2 regions of the Oleiphilus sp. HI0086 genome follow, and region 1 is predicted to be linked to the other one. Evidence: predicted binding sites of a transcription regulator. Region 1 holds the regulator's gene; the other holds the start of a gene.
What was found. Region 1 encodes sigma-54, which starts transcription at its own class of promoters, with help from an activator protein. Its sites were predicted from a motif close to TGGCACNNNNNTTGCTNT; they were not measured.

Region 2: the regulator sigma-54 is predicted to act here: its motif matches at 2,283-2,300, upstream of cynS (cyanase).

Annotation. Positions count from the first base shown of each region.
Region 1 is NZ_LWFZ01000918.1:5,090-9,276, forward strand. Features, by position in the region: gene lptB (LPS export ABC transporter ATP-binding protein) at 1-508, shown strand, start outside; gene A3756_RS16555 (RNA polymerase factor sigma-54) at 819-2,363, shown strand; gene raiA (ribosome-associated translation inhibitor RaiA) at 2,466-2,774, shown strand; gene ptsN (PTS IIA-like nitrogen regulatory protein PtsN) at 2,801-3,262, shown strand; gene rapZ (RNase adapter RapZ) at 3,305-4,177, shown strand.
Region 2 is NZ_LWFZ01001203.1:6,318-10,504, forward strand. Features, by position in the region: gene A3756_RS20865 (efflux RND transporter permease subunit) at 1-326, shown strand, start outside; gene A3756_RS20870 (plastocyanin/azurin family copper-binding protein) at 347-1,009, shown strand; gene A3756_RS20875 (manganese efflux pump MntP family protein) at 1,113-1,649, shown strand; gene cynS (cyanase) at 1,772-2,212, opposite strand; gene A3756_RS20885 (GlxA family transcriptional regulator) at 2,467-3,432, opposite strand; gene A3756_RS20890 (acyl-CoA dehydrogenase family protein) at 3,566-4,187, shown strand, end outside.

The DNA of each region.
Region 1 (4,187 bases):
TGATAGGGCACGAAACGGTGTCGGCTACCTGCCCCAGGAAGCTTCAATATTTAGAAAGTTAAGTGTTCGAGACAATATCCTGGCGGTACTAGAGATTAGAAAAGATCTTTCTCGCAGCGAAAGGCGACAAAGAATGGAAGCCTTACTCGAAGAGTTTCACATCACTCACATCAAAGATAGTCTTGGCATGGCCTTGTCAGGCGGTGAACGTAGGCGAGTGGAAATAGCCAGAGCTTTAGCAATGGAGCCTGACTTCATTCTACTCGATGAGCCCTTCGCAGGTGTCGACCCAATATCGGTCAACGACATCAAGTCAATCGTCTCTCACCTTAAAAGTAAAAATATCGGCGTACTCATAACCGATCACAACGTTAGAGAAACGCTGGATATTTGTGAAAAAGCCTATATTGTTGGTGATGGCCATATCATTGCTTCAGGAAGTGCTGAAGACATTCTGAATAATGAAAAGGTCAAACAAGTCTACTTGGGCAATCAATTCAAATTATAAGCCAGTGGCTAGTTCATAGCATTCGATTCGAACAGCATATACAAACAATTAAGCATGACTTTCAGCTTAGAAATGAGTAGCATGCAATTTTCACGTCAACAAGACGATAACTTGATCTAAAACAATTATTTGTAGGCTGGTAACGTAAATATACTTTTATTTGTTTCACACTTTGCTATCTTCGCACTACACTTGTGTAAATGAAGTAAATATAAATACGTTTATTCACAGCGACCATTTCCGCAAAATATAATAAGCGACAATACATGATTCAAAATTTAAGTCTTAAGTTGGTGACATCCTCATGAACATGAAGGTTTCTCTCCAATTAAAGCTCGGTCAACAACTGACAATGACACCTCAATTGCAGCAAGCAATCCGCTTGCTACAATTGTCGACTCTTGACCTTCAAAACGAAATACAAGAAGCATTGGAATCTAATCCTATGCTCGAACTCCAGGACGATAACAACGAGCCTGGAAATACAAGTGATAAACAAGAAAATCAGAATGAAAGTCATCAAAATGATGGCAACGAGTACGCCTCTCAGGACAACCAACAAAGCAGTAGTACAGACACCAGTTCGAGCGAAGCACCTGCTAGCAATGAAGCCGACACGCCTAGTGAAGAGTGGTCAGATACTATACCGGAAGATCTGCCTGTTGATACGGCTTGGGATGACATATATACAAACAATGCGCCCAGTGGTCCCGCTCCCGAAGATGACAACAATGCCTTCGAACAAAGAAACGCTGCTACCGAGTCTCTTGCAGATCATCTAGATTGGCAACTTAACCTTACCCCCATGTCTGATCGCGACCGATACATTGCGATGTCATTAATCGACGCAACTGATACAGACGGCTACCTAACGAATACCGTTGAAGAGATACACGAGGGGCTGCACAACTCAGATGACGAAGACCCGGTTGAATTAGATGAAGTTGAAGCCGTCTTAAAACGCGTGCAGCACTTTGATCCACCTGGGGTATTTGCCAAAGACCTGCCCGACTGTTTGCTGCTACAGTTACGCCAGCTACCAAAAGATACGCCCTGGCTACCACAAGCAAAGCTTGTAATCAGCCACTACCTGAACTTATTAGGATCAAGAGACTACGCTCAACTAATGCGACGCAGCCGCCTTAAAGAGCATGAACTGAAAGAGGTTATCTCTCTAATTCAGTCTTTGAACCCTAAACCAGGTGAATCCATTGCTTCTTCCGAGCCTGAGTACATTGTGCCAGATGTCGTCGTAAAGAAAGAAAAAGGACGCTGGAAAGTTGAGCTCAACCCAGAGATTGCGCCAAAAATAAGGGTCAATGCAAATTATGCTTCGTTTATAAAGAGAGCTGACTCCAGTAACGACAACACCTTTATGAAGGATCAACTTCAAGAAGCAAAGTGGTTTATTAAAAGCCTACAAAGTCGTAACGAGACGCTTCTAAAAGTGGCAAGTAAGATAGTAGCTCACCAACAAGGCTTCCTTGACTATGGTGATGAAGCGATGAAGCCGCTGATTTTACATGATATTGCTGAAGCGGTAGAAATGCATGAGTCCACCATATCTCGTGTGACAACACAAAAGTACATGCATACGCCACGAGGCATATTTGAACTCAAATACTTTTTCTCAAGCCACGTCAGCACAACTACTGGCGGAGAGTGCTCGTCAACAGCGATTCGCGCAATTATTAAGAAGTTAATATCAGCAGAAAACCCTAAAAAACCTCTTAGCGATAGCAAGATTGCCGACTTGTTGAAAGAGCAAGGAATTAACGTCGCCCGCCGCACTATCGCAAAATACCGCGAAGCGATGTCGATCCCCCCATCGAACGAAAGAAAAAGATTGGTTTAATACAATATTTGATAACTTGCTGCCTGCAGCAAGTTGATTTGATAAGCGAAAAGTGAGTCAATATTCAACTCTCGCTAAAAATAACGATGATAGGAGAATACTATGCAATTAAATATCACTGGCCATCATGTAGATTTAACTGATGCACTTAAAGAATATGTGAAAACCAAATTGCAAAAGCTAGAGCGCCATATTGGCGGCATTAGCAACGTACAGGTAACCCTTTCTGTATCGAAACAAGCACATATTGCTGAATCAACGCTACATATCGCTGGTGCAGATATCCACGGCCACGCCGAGAACGACGACATGTATGCCGCTATCGACCAGCTAGTTGATAAGCTAGACCGTCAAATTCTTAAGCACAAGGAAAAGAAAGTTGACCGCGCACACGGCGCAGCAGCACGCTAGTTATTAGCGATCTTTAGAGTCGAAAAATGTCTGAAAATAAAATTACTATCGAGGCCATCTTGTCACCGGAGCTAACCCAACGCGGTTTGCCCGGTGGTAGCAAGAAAAAAGTTCTTCAACAGGCTGCACACCTGGTCTCAAAACAATTTCCTCATCTTGATGAAACTGAAATATTTGACAACCTTATTTCTCGTGAACGACTGGGAAGCACGGGAGTTGGGCAAGGAATTGCCATTCCCCACAGCAGACTGGAAAACTGCAAACAAGTTATTGGTTGTCTATTTACACTTGAAAAAAAGATACCTTTTGACTCGATAGATAACGAAGACGTTGATATTCTTTTCGTTTTACTTGTCCCCTCCGAGGCGACGAGCGAGCACCTGGATCTTTTAAGTCAAATTGCAGAGAAGTTCAACAACACTGCTTTTTGCGATAGTTTAAGGGAATCTGCTACAGGCACTGAACTTTATCAGAAAATAATTGCTTAAGACCTACAAACCTTAGAAGCTCAAAATTGCTAGGAACTTCTTATGAAGCTCGTTATTGTCAGTGGCAGATCCGGTTCCGGAAAAAGCACGGCCCTTCACGTCCTTGAAGACATGGGGTATTACTGCATTGATAATTTACCGGTTGGGCTTTTACTAAACCTTGGTAAACAATCACTACAAGGTAAAGATACAAGGTTAAGTAACGTTTCGATCAGTATCGATGCTAGAAATCTGCAGGGTGGAATAGAAGCATTCCCCCAAGTTTACGAGAAGCTAAAGCAGATGGAGATTGATGTCGATATCATTTTTCTTGACGCACAAAGTGAGACGCTCCTAAAGCGCTTTCACGATACTCGACGCAAACACCCACTTAGCAGCACAACACACTCACTCACCGAAGCGATTGAAACCGAAAGAACGCTTCTCGACCAGCTGGCACTAAAAGCTGACCTGACTGTCGACACTACGAAACTAACCCTATACGAGTTAAGAGACCTCATAAAACTTAGAGTGACAGGCAAACGAGAGCAAGAGCTCGCCATACTCTTTCAATCATTTGGTTTCAAAAATGGTGTTCCTAGCGATGCAGATTACGTATTCGACGTTCGCTGTTTGCCAAACCCATACTGGGACCCAAACCTTCGTACTTTTAGTGGATTAGATAAGCCCGTCGTAGACTTCATGAACGCCCAACCCGAATCCATACTAATGAAGGAAGATATCATTAACTTTCTCAGTAAATGGCTTCCTCAATTCAAAGCATCAAACCGTAGCTACATGACTATCGCGATCGGCTGTACCGGCGGCCATCACAGATCGGTCTATATTAGCGAACAGCTTGGTGCGCACTTCAAGTCGCAATTTGATAATGTCCAAATTCGCCACAAAGAGCTACCTTCACCTCACAAAACGTAATAAACTACCC
Region 2 (4,187 bases), on a different contig from region 1:
CCACCATTGAAAACGCCAAGCGAGATATGCGTTTGTTAACGAAGGAAGATATTCGTGAATCTGTCATGCAGGGAGCCGGGCTGCGGGTGCGCCCCATCTTGATGACGGTTCTCTCTCTGATGGTCGGTTTAATTCCAATCATGATGGGAACGGGCACAGGTTCTGAAGTAATGCAGCGTATTGCAGGGCCCATGATTGGCGGCATGATCAGCACCTTGGCCTTGAGTTTGATGTTAATTCCCGCGATTTTTTATGTGTGGAAACAGGTAACGCTCAAAAAAGAGAACAGTGACCTCACAGAAAACGATTCACAACTATCAAAATAAACACAGAAAGGATAATGAAAATGAAACTATCACTAACGAAATCAATAACTGGCTTTGCAGCTATCAGCGCAATCCTAATCACAGCTGCATGCGCAAATCATAGTCATGATGATGGCACAGGCCATATGCATGGCGAGAACCATATGTCAGCGGGAGATGGCCAGCACGATCACCACAAAATGATGCAAGAAAAGCATATGGGCGATACAGGAGGCCACGGTCACATGGGCGGTGAAATGAAGGAAGGTATGCATGGCGGACATCATGGAGAGGAACATGGCGCTCATGGTGGACACCATGGCGGGTCATTGGCGGGTAATCCTGGACAAGAAAATGATGTAGACCGAGTGATAAATGTTGAAGCGAACGATGCGATGCGCTTTGTCCATAAACCGTTCAATATTAAAAATGGTGAAACCATTAAGTTTGTGATCTCCAACAAAGGCGCAGTGCCGCATGAGTTCGCCATTGGTACTAAGGATGAGCATATGGAGCACGGGAAAATGATGATGAATAACCCGAATATGCATCACGGTCCGGGTGGTAATGCCATTACTGTCGCACCTGGAAAAACCGAAACGCTCATCTGGACATTCGAAGAAGCTTGGGAAGTAGAGGCTGCCTGCAATATTCCGGGTCATTACCAAGCGGGAATGCACAGCCCGGTAAAGTTTCGACCATAGAAACAAGAAATATAAATCCCGTTGAGAAATCCATTTAACACACTAACATCTAGGTTTTGTATACTTCTCAACCCAAATATAGTTGAACTAAGGGTTCGTTTTGTTGGCATTGTTACTTCTGGCAATCGCGTTAAGTATGGATGCGTTTGCTGTGTCTATTGGTTTAGGTTCAAAAAAAACGGTCGGCACACTAAAGCTTGCCACAATGTGCGCTATTTACTTCGGCCTTTTTCAGGGCCTTATGCCCCTTATTGGTTTTATAGGAGGTAAAGGTGTTCTCGTTTTTGCTGAAACCTATGCTCCCTGGGTATCGTTTATATTGCTTTTGATTATTGGTATTAAGATGATCTATGAAGCGCTTATTACTGGTGAAGAGAATGTCCCTTCTCATATAAGTCATCGTGCTATGTTCATTCTAGGTATTGCCACCAGTATCGACGCAATGGCGGCGGGCTTTTCCTTGACTTTGCTGAACGTTAACGGATTTCTAGCCTGTGCTTTCATAGCTATAACCACTGCACTATTTAGCTTTGCCGGAGTCTACCTTGGCGAGAAAACAGGCACTTGGCTCGAAAGTCGAGCTGAAGTGTTAGGTGGGACGATTTTGATATTGATCGGGTTAAAGGTCCTCTTAGGCTAAGACGGTCCAGCCTACTGTCATTCATAGAGAACTAAAAATTGTTTAAATAGGGTTCGAGAAATTATTAAGTAAAAACAATAAATAAAAGTGAGTACGAAGCTCTGGCCTCGTACTCGATTAAGCTACCAGGCTTTGTAGGGTAAGAACTTACCATTCATGGTTAAGACGACGCGATCACCTTTCGGGTTCTCTTCTTTTTCAACATCCATACTGAAGTCAATTGCGCTCATGATGCCGTCGCCAAACTTTTCTTGTATTACTTCTTTTAGCGTATCGCCGTAGACACCGACAATTTCATATAGCCGATAAATTAAAGGGTCTTGAGGAATGGATTGATCCCAGGTTTTAGTCGGGTATTCCATCAATGCAGGCTTTGCTTCGTCCGGTAAATCAAGTAAGGCACAAACCTTATCTGCAACGTCCTCGGGCATACTATTCATGCCCAGACAAGCTGAGGTGAGCCATACTGAGCCCATGCCGACTTCTTCTGCCATACCTTCCCAGGTAAGTTCTTTAGATTTTTTAGCTAATACAATTGCTTCGATCACTTCTTCTTTCTTCATCACAATCACCTTTATTTACTGTGTTGGTCAGCGTCAGGTTTGAGCTGAGGAATAAATTTCATAAAGGGCTTTTGCAAGCGCTATGCCATTGGAAATTGTTATTATTATTCAATAGATTAGCTAAAACCTATGCGTGTGATCTATCAGTGAGGGCCTTATTAGTGTGCACTGAAAGGCTTGTTTCGAAGAGAGAGCCCTGTCCTAAGGCACTGCTGAATCAAGGGACTTGTCTAGCTGATTGTAGTGAGCAAAATTTATCGTAGCTTCTTACGCCAAGCGGCGGGGCTTAGGCCATATTTTCGCTGAAATAAACGATTGAAGTGGCCAGGGTCTTGATAACCAACCTTCCATGATATTTCTGCGACACTTTGATCACTATGTTTGAGGTGCTCTTTTCCCTGCTCAATTTTTAAGTGTTGAATATAGCTAAGAGGTGATTCGCCCGTTGCTTCTTTAAAGCGACGTTTAAAGGTGCGTACACTCATATTTGCTTTTGTGGCAAGTTGCTCGATAGAAAGGGGCTCAATGAAGTGGATTTCAAGCCACTGCTGGATAGAGAGAATAGCGTCGTCTTGATGGTAGGTTTGTTTACCAATGGAGGCAAATTCGCCGGAGTAGGCTCGTCTGAAATCGACCAAAAAAGTACTTTCTACGGCTTCGCCAACCTCAGTGCAGGATAAGCGTGAAAGCAGATAGATCATGATCTCCATGGCTGCATTCATTCCTGCAGAGCAATACAGTTCCCCGGTAGCGGTAATAAAACGATCGGGGCGAAGATCGATTTTGGGGTACTTCTGTGCGAATTCTTCTTGCTTATGCCAATGCGTGGTACAGATTCGCTCATCCAAGAGCCCGGCCTCTGCCAGAAAGTAGGAACCGGTTGTCGCAGCCATAATCGGGATACCTTGCTCGTGCCACTCCCTAAGCTTTGGGTATAAGGGGCGCTGATCGATTAGCAGCGCTTCCATGTCACCCCAGATTCCATGAAGAATGACCAGGTCTGTATGTTTGATATCGCCTAGTGCCTGATCAGGTGTAATGCTTAAGCCGCTGAATGATGAAATAGCTTTGCCATCTAAGGTAACTAGCGAGATAGATATAGCCTCGCCCAAAAGCTTTTTTTGTAGCATGGAGGCAAAGGCAAATACATCATGACTAAGACCTAAACTTAAGCCCATTGCATTCTCGCAGGCATAAAGCGTGACATGTTTTAGCATCATAATCTCCGGAATATATTGGGGTATTATTTACCTTTATGGCCCGTTTGGCCATTTATATGACCTGAGTCACGCTGTTTCTTTTTGTCTTCGATTCTTAAGATTGCGTTAGTTAGATCTTATATTGGAGATGAGCATGAAATTCACGTCTGAACATGAAGCCTTACGCAAAACAGTGCGAGCCTTTGTTGATCAGGAAATGGACCCTTTTGTTGATGAGTGGGAGCAGGCAGGCAAAGCGCCTTTACATTCACTATTCAAGAAAATGGGTGACCTGGGCTTGTTGGGTATACATAAACCCGAAGCGAATGGTGGTGCAGGTTTAGATTATAGTTATAACCTGGTGTTTGCTGAGGAAATTGGCCGAGCCTATGGTGGTTCCTTGCCCATGGCGATTGGTGTGCAAACAGACATGGCCACGCCTGCTTTGGCTCGTTTTGGTAGTGATGAGTTAAAACGTGATTTTTTGGCGCCAGCCATCGCTGGAGATATGGTTGCTTGTATCGGGGTTAGTGAAGCTGGGGCAGGTTCAGATGTTGCAGGTTTAAAAACGACCGCTAAAAGTGACGGTGATGACTACCTTATCAATGGCAGTAAGATGTGGATCACGAATGCGACGCAAGGTGATTGGATTTGTTTACTTGCCAACACTTCTGAAGGCAGCGTTCATGCAAATAAATCAATGATCATTGTGCCTTTGGATTCACCGGGTATCGAGACCTCAAAGCCTTTGGATAAACTCGGTATGCGCGCCAGTG